Regions from separate parts of the Candidatus Pelagibacter sp. PS_31 genome, predicted to be linked through region 2. Evidence: riboswitches for the same ligand, from Rfam matches in the RefSeq annotation. Region 2 holds a riboswitch; the other holds the start of a gene.
The links. Region 2 has a riboswitch for glycine ahead of gcvT (glycine cleavage system aminomethyltransferase GcvT). Riboswitches for the same ligand answer to the same signal wherever they lie in the genome.

Region 1 (5,553 bases), 560 kb from region 2:
AAAAATTATAATTTTGATATTACATATGCAACTAATAGTGAATTAGGGTTTGATTATCTTAGAGATAATATGAAATTTTCAAAAGAACAAATGGTTCAAAGAGGGCATGTTTATACTATTGTAGATGAAATAGATTCTTGTTTAATTGATGAGGCTAGAACGCCACTTGTAATATCGGGAGCTGCTGAAGATAAAACAGAACAATATCTTGCGATTGACAAACTTATAAAAAGATTATTACCAGAGCATTATGAGATTGATGAAAAAGATAAAAATATATTGCTTACGAATGAGGGAATAAATAAAGTAGAAAAAATATTCTCTGATGCAGGAATTCTAAAAAATAATAACTTTTATGACCCTGAAAACTTAAGTTTAGTTCATCATGTAAATCAATCCTTAAGGGCTCATCATCTATTTGAAAAAGGAAGAGACTATATTGTTAAAGATGAAACATTAAAAATTATTGACGAACTTACTGGTAGAATATTAGAGGGAAGAAGATTTGGAGATGGCCTACACCAAGCACTTGAAGCCAAAGAAAGAATAGATGTTCAAGCTGAAAATCAAACTCTAGCATCAATAACTTATCAAAATTACTTCAAGCTCTATAATAAAATTTCAGGATGTACTGGAACTGCAGCAACTGAATCTCAGGAGTTTTATGAAATATATAATTTAGTTGTGGTTATCATCCCTACAAATAAAGAAATGATTAGAAAAGATTGGAATGATCAAATTTTTAGAACAGAAGAAGAAAAAAATAAAGCCATCATTGAAAAAGTTCTAGAGTGTCACCAGCAAGGTCAACCTATATTAGTTTTCACTTCTAGTATTAATAAATCAGAAATTTATTCAAAATTACTAAATGATGAAAAAATTAAACATGTAGTTTTAAATGCAAAAAATCATGAAAATGAAGCTGAAATCATTGCAAATGCTGGAAAAATGAATTCAGTTATAATCACAACAAGTATCTCGGGTAGAGGTGTTGATATCCAGTTAGGTGGGAAAAAAGGAAGTCAACCTGATGATGAACTTTTAGAAAATAAAAATAAAATAAAATCGCTTGGTGGACTATTTGTTATTGGCACAGAAAGAATGGAGTCTAGAAGAGTTGATAACCAAGCCAGAGGAAGAGCTGGTAGACAGGGCGATGAAGGAAGTTCAATTTTTTATGTTAGTTTAGAAGATGACTTAATGAGAATTTTTGGTTCAGAATCTATGAATAATATCCTTCAAAAATTAGGCTTAAAAGATGGAGAAAGTATTGATCACCCCTGGATTAATAAAGCACTTGAGAGGGCACAACAAAAAGTTGAAGCTAGAAATTTTGATATAAGAAAAAATTTATTAAAATTTGATGACGTGTTAAATGATCAAAGACATGTAATATTCTCTCAAAGAAATGGTGTGATGAATAGTGAAAAAGTTTTTGATTATTCAGATGAATTCTTATCTGAAATTATTAGTCATCTAATCACCTTAAAAACACAGAAACTATCAACAACTAAAAATAATGAATTTAACAATCAGTTAAAAACTTTACTGGGAAAAAGTGTTGATGATAATGAATTTAAAAATGTTACTGAATTAAAAGATGAAGAGTTCAAAAATAAAATTAATTCTAAATTTTTAGAAGCAAGAAATGAAAGAATTAAAATGTTGGATGAAGAAAAAGCAAAAGAAGTTGAAAAAAGAATTTTTCTTCAGTGTATAGATTTAAACTGGAAGTCACATATTCAGTATCTTGAACAACTAAGACAAGTTATTGGCCTAAGATCTTATGGTCAAAGAGATCCATTAGTTGAGTATAAAAAAGAAGCTTTTTTTCTTTTCGAAAACTTATTGAATAAATTGAAAATGGATTTTGTTACAATTTTAATTAATTTAAAAATAGTTCAAGAACCTGGTGAAAGTATTTCAAGACCATTAAAAAAAGAAACATCTAACGATCCAAAGTGTTTACTAATACAAAGAAAAAATGAAAAGATTTCAAGAAATGAGAAATGTGAAGCTACAGGTAAAAAGTTTAAAAACTGTTGTGGGGCCTTATAAAGAAAATATAAAATAGCCCAATAAAACTATTACTCCAAATAAAACTACTAAATTTAACTTCGATTTAAAGAAGTTTTTAATAAATAAATTAACCTTACTTTCTTTCATGCTGAGTTTACTTAGATCATCTAATTGATTTACGAATCCTTTAGATCTTCCAATAGTTAAAAATTTATTTTTTCTATGATTAAAAATTTCTTCTCCACTCATGTTAAAAAATTCATTCAAATTTTTTTCAATTGATTTTCTTACGTTATCTAATATTAGGTCTCTATCTCTGTGGGCACCACCAATTGGCTCTGGGACAATTTCATCAATTACTTTTAGTTCTAAGAGGTCTTTTGAAGACAATTTCATAGCTTTTGCTGCTTCTAAAGTTCTTTTAGGATCTCTCCATAAAATGGTGGCACAGCCTTCTGGAGATATTACTGAGTAAATTGCATTTTCTAACATGATTACCTTATTAGATGAAGCAAGTGCTATAGCCCCTCCTGATCCACCTTCTCCAATAACAATTGCAAGAGTTGGGACGTTTAAGGACATGCAGCACTCAATTGATTTTGCAATTGCCTCTGCTTGACCTCTTTCTTCTGCTCCTACACCAGGGTAAGCACCAGGCGTATCTATAAAAGAAATTATCGGTATGTTAAATTTATTTGCTAATTTCATTAATCTAATTGTTTTTCTGTAACCCTCAGGTCTCATCATTCCAAAATTTCTTTCAATTCTGCTTTCAAGGCTGTCCCCTTTTTCTTGACCAATAACTAACACAGATTTTTCATCAAATTTTGCAAATCCTGCTAATACGGATTTGTCTTCTCCATAATATCTATCACCTGATAATGGGATAAAATCTTCAAATAAATTATCAATAAAAAATTTTGCTTTAGGTCTATCTTCATGTCTTGCAACTAGAGTGGTTTGCCAGGGGTCTAAGTTAGAGTAAATCTCTTGTAGCTTATTATCTATCTCTTTTTGAGACTCAGAAATTTTTTTTGTATCTACTTCTGAAAGACCATCTTGATTATAAGGGTCTTTAAGTTTGTCTATTTCTATCTCTAAATTTTTAATGTCTGCTTCAAAGTTTAAATAATTTTTCATATGATTGTTTAATTATTAATTAAATAAGAAAAAAGGCAATAAAATGTTTGAAATAATTTATATTTGACATAATTCTATTAAGAGATAGTCTTAATCAATATCGGGAGAGACTATTATATAATAGCGCCGAAGGAGCAACCACCCCGGAAACTCTCAGGCAAATGGACCGATATCAAACATAACACTCTGGAAAGAGATTTATCTCGCCGATGGAGCAAAACTCTCAGGCAAAAATACAGATGGGGTAAAATGGGTGCTATGAAAGAACAATATACAAAAATACACAATCTATCAGTTTCTAATAAGTTGCTAAACTTCGTTAATGAAGAATTGCTTAAAGATACAAATATTTCTTCTGAAAAATTCTGGGAAGGCTTCGACCAAGTAGTTCATGAGCTAGCCCCAAAAAATAAAGAGCTATTAAAAATAAGAGAAGATTTACAAAAAAAAATAGACGATTGGCATATTGCAAATAAAGGAAATGAAATCAATCTAGAAGAGTATAAAAAATTTTTAAAAGAAATTGATTATTTAAAAGAAGTAGGCCCTGATTTTAAGATCAAAACAAATAATGTTGATGAAGAAATAACTAGTATTGCTGGACCTCAATTAGTAGTTCCAATCATGAATGAAAGGTATGCACTGAATGCAGCTAATGCTAGATGGATGAGTTTATATGACAGTTTGTATGGTACAGATGTAATCGAGCAATCTGAGGATAGTGCCACTCAAAGATACGATCCTTTAAGAGGAGAAATGGTTATAAAATATGGAAGAGACTTTTTAGAAAAATATTTTCCTCTAGAAAATTTTGAATGGCATAATATTACAGGCTTTAAAATTGATAATGGCTCTTTAGTAGTATTAAAAGATAGTAATAAAACATCTTTAAAAAATAAAGATAAATATATTGGTCATAGAGGAGAGGCCAATGATCCATCAGCAATAATTTTAAAAAATAATAATCTTCATATAGAAATAATTATAGACCCAAATGCTTTTAGCGCTCAACAAGATCCTGCTAAAATTAGTGATATTATTGTTGAAGCTGCAGTTTCAACTATTTGTGATAATGAAGATAGTGTTGCTGCAGTAGATGCTGATGACAAAGTTATTTGTTATCGTAATTGGCTTGGACTTATGAAAGGTGATTTGAAATCAACTTTTGAAAAAAATGGAAAGACTTATGAGCGTAAATTAAATCCCGACAGAAGTTATATTTCTAAAGATGGAAAAGGATTAAAGCTACATGGAAGAAGTTTATTATTGGTAAGGAATGTTGGACACCTTATGACTAACTCAGCAATCACTTTAAAAGATGGTTCTGAAATACCAGAAGGTATTATGGATGCCTTTATAACTTCAGCAGCTTGCCTTCATGATATTAAAAAAAAAGGTAATTCTAGAACTGGTTCCATTTATATTGTTAAACCAAAAATGCATGGTCCTGATGAAACCTCATTTACTGATTTAATTTTTACTAAAGTTGAAGAAGTTTTAGGATTGGAAAAATACACTTGTAAAATTGGAATTATGGATGAAGAGAGAAGAACCTCATCTAATTTAAAAGAGTGCATTAGGACACTTCAAAATAGAGTATTTTTTATTAATACTGGTTTTTTAGATCGTACTGGTGATGAAATGCATACTTCAATGGAAGCTGGTCCTATGATTAAAAAAGGTGATATGAAATCTTCTAAATGGATTGGGGCATATGAAAATAATAATGTAGACATAGGTCTTCAATGTGGTCTTTCTGGTAAGGCTCAAATTGGCAAAGGAATGTGGGCTATGCCGGACAAAATGAGAGAGATGATGGAACAAAAAACTAGCCATCTAAATGCTGGTGCAAATTGTGCTTGGGTTCCCTCACCTACAGCGGCAGCTCTTCATGCTCTTCATTATCATGAAATAAACATTTTTGAGAAACAAAAAGAAATTCAAAAAAGAGAATCTGCAAAACTGGATGATTTGTTAACAATTCCTGTAGCAGATAGACCAAACTGGTCAATGGAAGAAATTAACTCCGAAATTTCCAATTCTGCACAAACTCTTTTAGGGTATGTCGTCAGATGGATAGATCATGGAGTTGGCTGCTCAAAGGTACCCGATATTAATAATGTTGGTTTGATGGAGGATAGAGCCACTTTAAGAATTTCTTCTCAACATATAGCTAATTGGATACATCACGATATTTGTACAAAATCACAAGTTATGGAAGTAATGAAAAAAATGGCAAAAATTGTTGATGATCAAAATAAAAATGATGGTGCCTATACTCGCTCTGGAAGAGGAAGCTACGAAATGATGTCTGAAAATTTTGAGCAATCAATTGCTTTTAAGACAGCTTGTGATTTAATCTTTAAAGGTAAAGAGCAACCTTCGGGTTACACA
Region 2 (5,553 bases):
CCAAAATTTCCTGGTTTTGCAATACCTACTAATGCATTTAAGTTAGCTCCATCCATGTAAACTTGTCCGCCATGATTATGAATTAACTCACATATGTCAGTTATTTTTTCTTCAAATACACCATGTGTTGATGGATAAGTGACCATAAGGGCAGCTAAATTTTCTGAATGTTCTTCAGCTTTATTTTTTAAATCTTCATAGTCTACGTTTCCATATTGATCACATTTAACAACAACTACTTTCATACCAACCATTTGAGCACTAGCCGGGTTTGTGCCATGCGCTGAACTTGGAATTAAACAAACATTACGATTTGTTTCACCATTTTTTTCATGAAATTTACGTATTACCATTAGACCAGCAAACTCTCCTTGAGCACCAGCATTTGGTTGCAATGAAACTCCAGAAAATCCAGTAATTGATCTCAGCCAGTTTTTCAAATCTGTAAATAATTCTCTATAACCATCCATTTGCTCTACAGGAGAAAAAGGATGTGGCTGTGAAAATTCTTTCCAGGTAACTGGTATCATTTCTGCAACTGCATTAAGTTTCATAGTGCACGAGCCTAAGGCAATCATAGATTTATTTAAAGCAATGTCAGAGTCTTCTAATTTTTTTAAATATCTAAGCATTTCTGTTTCTGAATGATAACTATTAAAAACTGGATGATCTAAATAAGTTGAAGTTCTTAATAGGTTTTTTGGAATATTAGATAAACTTTCATTCATAGACTCTTTAATTGTTTCTGAACAATTAAAGATTTTTAGTAACTGATTTGCTCTAAAAAGATTTTTTCTCTCATCAAAAGATACTGCTAACATTTCAGAATTCACTTTTCTGATGTTTACTCCTTGATCTAAAGCATTTTTGTATATCTTCTCTGTTTTATCTAGAGTTTTTATTGTTACCGTATCAAAAAATTCATTTGAATAAAGTTCATAACCAGATTGCTTTAGTTTATCTGCAAAATTTTTAGTTAATTGAGAGACACTTTCTGCAATTTTTTTAATTCCTTGTGGACCATGATAGACAGCATAAGCTGCAGAAACTATTGCTAAAAGTGCCTGTGCAGTACAAATATTACTTGTAGCTTTGTCTCTTCTTATATGTTGCTCTCTTGTTTGAAGGGCAAGTCTATATGCTTTTTTTCCATGTCTATCTACTGACACACCTACTATTCTGCCTGGCATAGATCTTTTATATTCATCTTTTGTAGCAAAAAATGCTGCATGGGGACCACCATAACCCATTGGAATTCCGAAACGTTGTGAGCTACCAACAGCAATATCGGCACCTAACTCAGCAGGTGTTTTTAGTTTAGCAAGTGCTAACAAATCACATGCTAAAACAGCTTTTCCATTAAATTTATGTATTTTACTAATAGCCTCACTTGGGTCTTTAATATCTCCAAGAGTTCCTGGATATTGAATGATACCACATATAATATCTTCTTTAATATCTTTATCTTCGTCACCAACTATTATTTCTAGGCCTAAAGGTTCAGCTCTTGTTTTAATAACATCAATTGTTTGAGGATGACAATTTTTTGAAACAAAAACTTTTTTAGATTCAGACTTAGATATTCTATAACTCAATCCCATAGCTTCCGCTGCAGCTGTTCCTTCATCTAAAAGAGAGGCATTAGCAATATCCATTCCAGTAAAGTCAATTATCATTTGTTGAAAATTTAATAACATTTCCAATCTTCCTTGTGCTACTTCTGGCTGATAAGGGGTATAAGAAGTATACCATCCTGGATTTTCTAAAATATTTCTAAGTATTACATAGGGAGTATAAGTTCCATAATAACCCATTCCTATAAAGCTAGAATAAATCTTATTTTTTTTAGAAATATCTTTTAATTTTCTAAGTGCTTTATATTCAGAATTTGGATCACCAATATCTAAATCATCTTTAAGAAGAATTTTTTCTGGTACAGTATCTTTTATTAAATCATCAAGATTTTGGTATCCCAACTCTTTAAGCATAACATTTTGTTCATCAATAGATGGACCTATATGTCTTTGTATAAAATCTTTTTGAGCATTCTTTAACATTTAACTACCACTTTCTTTTGAAAATTTTTCGTATTCTTCTTTATTCATTAATGAATCCATTTCAGACTTATCAGTAATTTTTAATTTAAAAAACCATGCTTCATTTTCTGGATCAGAATTAACTTTTGCAGGATCGTCAACAATGGCTTGGTTATTTTCAATAATTTCTCCAGATACAGGAGTATAAATATCACTTGCAGCCTTTGTAGATTCTACAACTCCAGCATTGCCATCTTTAACTACTGAAGATCCTATTTCTGGTAACTCTACGAAAACAATATCTCCTAGCATTTCGGTTGCATGTTGTGTAATTCCTACAACAGCAGTGTCTCCATCTAACTTTATCCACTCGTGTTCTTTAGAATATTTTACTTCACTCATTTACTAGCTCCTTTCACATAACTTTTTTTATAAAATGGCAAATTACTTATAATTGCCGGATATTTTTTTCCTCTCACTTCTAAAAAAACCTTAGTATCAATTTTAGAAAATGAATTTTCTACATAACCCATTGCAACTGGGGCCTGAACACTCGGTCCAAAAGTTCCACTTGTAATTTCTCCAATATTTTTATCATCCTCACTAAATATTGAAGTTTTTTCACGGGCTATAATTCTTCCTTCTGGCTTAATACCTACGCGGATTTTACTTACTCCTTTCTCTATTTGAGATTTAATTTTTTCGCATCCAATAAATCCACCCTCAAGAATTCTTTTTTTTGATATCGCCCATTTTAAATTTGCTTCTACTGGGCTTTTATTAATATCCATGTCATGACCATACAAACAAAGTCCCGCCTCCAGTCTCAAGGTATCTCTGGCACCTAATCCAATTAAATTAGCCCCTTCATCTATGAGTTTTTGCACAAACACTTCTGCGTTCTCATTTTTGATCGATATCTCAAATCCATCTTCACCGGTATACCCTGATCTTGTGATATAAACTTCTTCTTTAAGATAATTAAACGTATCACCATTCATAAATTTTAGATCTGATACTCCATTGATTATCTTTTCTAGTATTTGGACTGCTTTAGGACCTTGAATTGCTATAAGCGATAGCTCTTCACTTAAAATCATTTCATACTTATCTTCTAACAATTTAGTTAAAAGTTTAAAATCTGTATTCTTACAAGCAGCATTTAATACAATGTTAAAACCACCTTCAACTTTTGTGATAATTAAATCATCATAAATTCCTGCTTCATCATTCATTAAAAAACTATATTTGGATTGATTTAATTTAGCCTTACTCAATTCAGCTGGAAAAATTTTTTCAAGATCTTTTGCCAACTTATCATCTCCTTTAATGAATAACTGACCCATATGGGACACATCAAAAATACCTGCATTTTCTCTTGTACTTTTGTGTTCCTCAATAATTCCTTTAGAATATTGAATTGGCATTTGATACCCAGCAAATGGAACAAACTTAGCTCCATGCTTTTGATGTAAACTGTAAAGTGCGGTTTTTAAAATATCCATATTAACTTACTGTACCCATCTGTATGTTTGCCTGAGAGTTTTATTCCGTCGGCGAGAACTTAATCTCTTTCCAGAGTTAATATGTTACGGTCCTTTTGCCTGAGAGATTCCTGGGTGGTTGCTCCTTCGGCGCTACGATTGTTTGTAGTCTCTCCCGTATATAAGAATAATCTACCAGATATGTAACAGAGTCAATTAATAATTTTTTCTTTTTTATTTGAAAAAAGTAGTGAGTAAAATTGCAATAATACAGCAAAAAGAATTACTCCTCCTCCGATTAAAGTAAATAAAGAAGGTCGTTCAGCTGCAAATAAAAAGGCCCACATTGGTCCCAACACAGATTCGGATAGCATGATTATACCAACCATTGCAGATGGTGTACTACGTGCACCCATAGTTATAAATATAAAACCAAATCCTACTTGGAAAAAACCTGCTGTAAAACCTAAAAATATATCATGTGAAGAAATCATAAGCTTCTCAGATAATAAAAATCCAATAAAGCATGAACTCACACCAGCTATAAATTGAGCTGGCACCATGTCAACTGTAGGAAATTTTCTAACAATTATAATTAAGACTGCAAATGTAATTGGCATGCTAAAAGCCGCTAAGTTTCCAGACATCTCTCCCGGTGATAAAGAATTACCTACCATTAATAGGACACCCGTAATTGCTAAAATAATTGAAGCTAAGGTAATAGATGAAATTGTTTCTTTTAAAAATAAATAACCAAATATTGCTAAAAAAAGTATTTGTGTCGAAATAATAAAATTAGTATTGGCAACAGTTGTATTATACATCGCAAAGACGTACCCACAAAAACCAAATGATAAAATAACTCCACCAATAAGTCCTGGTAAACCTGAATCGTAAAACGCTTTAAATAATTTTTTTTTATAAGTAATTATTAAAAAAAGTAAGACTGTAAGCGAAAAAAATAAAGATCTCCAAAATAATATTTGCCATAAGGTTGATCCTTCAAATGATTTAACAATCAAGCCTCCAAAACTTAAGCAGCAAGCTCCCATAAAAACTAATATAGGACCTGGAATTTTATTAATTACATTCATTTAAATATTTATTTGTATCCTCTGTGTATGCTTTAAATATATTCTGAGCTTCTTCAAGACTTACTTCCTTAAAATTTATAATAGTGCCTGGTGTTAATTGACCTACTCGATCTAAGTCTGCTGAAATAACAACACCTATTTTGGGATATCCACCTATAGTTCCGTGATCAGACAACATTACAATAGGGTTTCCATCAGCAGGTACTTGTATTACTCCTTTTACAAGACCTTCAGATTTTATATTAGAGCTAACAATGTTTTCTAACTTAGGACCACTAAGTCTAATGCCCATTCTATCTGCTAATTTTGTAACTGAAAATTCTTTGTTAAAAAAATTATTTTGAGCCTCTTTTGAAAAATAATCAAAATTGGTACCTTTAATAACTCTAATTATATTATCTGGAACTTCTTTATAATCAATTTCTATTTCTTCAATTTTTTTAAAATCAGAATTTTTTATAAAAATTTTATCTTTTATAGAATATTTTTTTCCATTATTTGGACCAACATTCGCCTTGGTATTTATAGAATAACTATTCCAAGTTTTTTTCAATTCTAAACCCCCACTAATTGATAAATATCCATAAGCAGTATTTTTTGTTGATATTAAATCAATTTGATCTTCGTCTTCTAAAATATAGTTTTTATAACAAACACCATTTTCAATGTTTGAATTTTTTCTAATTATCTTGAAAAGCACATCCCCAGTAACACTAAGATTAATTTTCCCATTTTTTAATTTTAGAAGTGGACCCTGATAAGCAAATTCAATAACAGCTTCATCTAAATTATTACCAACTAACTTATTGCTTAGTTTATAATTTCTTTGATCAATTGCCCCACTTACAGTAATACCCACATAATACATGTGATTTCTTCCTCTATCCTGAATCGTTGTGTTAACTCCTGATCTTATAATTTCAAAATATGAACTACTCA

Region 1: it holds a riboswitch for glycine, as region 2 does, so the genes downstream of both, AC5SLN_RS00555 (malate synthase G) here and gcvT (glycine cleavage system aminomethyltransferase GcvT) in region 2, are expected to answer to the same signal.

Annotation. Positions count from the first base shown of each region.
Region 1 is NZ_CM182069.1:103,103-108,655, reverse strand. It holds gene secA (preprotein translocase subunit SecA) at 1-2,058, shown strand, start outside; gene AC5SLN_RS00560 (acetyl-CoA carboxylase carboxyltransferase subunit alpha) at 2,053-3,159, opposite strand; glycine riboswitch at 3,251-3,338, shown strand; gene AC5SLN_RS00555 (malate synthase G) at 3,409-5,553, shown strand, end outside.
Region 2 is NZ_CM182069.1:858,180-863,732, forward strand. It holds gene gcvP (aminomethyl-transferring glycine dehydrogenase) at 1-2,057, opposite strand, end outside; gene gcvH (glycine cleavage system protein GcvH) at 2,058-2,438, opposite strand; gene gcvT (glycine cleavage system aminomethyltransferase GcvT) at 2,435-3,541, opposite strand; glycine riboswitch at 3,619-3,708, opposite strand; gene AC5SLN_RS04625 (DMT family transporter) at 3,733-4,614, opposite strand; gene AC5SLN_RS04630 (5-oxoprolinase subunit C family protein) at 4,601-5,553, opposite strand, start outside; gene AC5SLN_RS04635 (5-oxoprolinase subunit B family protein) at 5,547-5,553, opposite strand, start outside.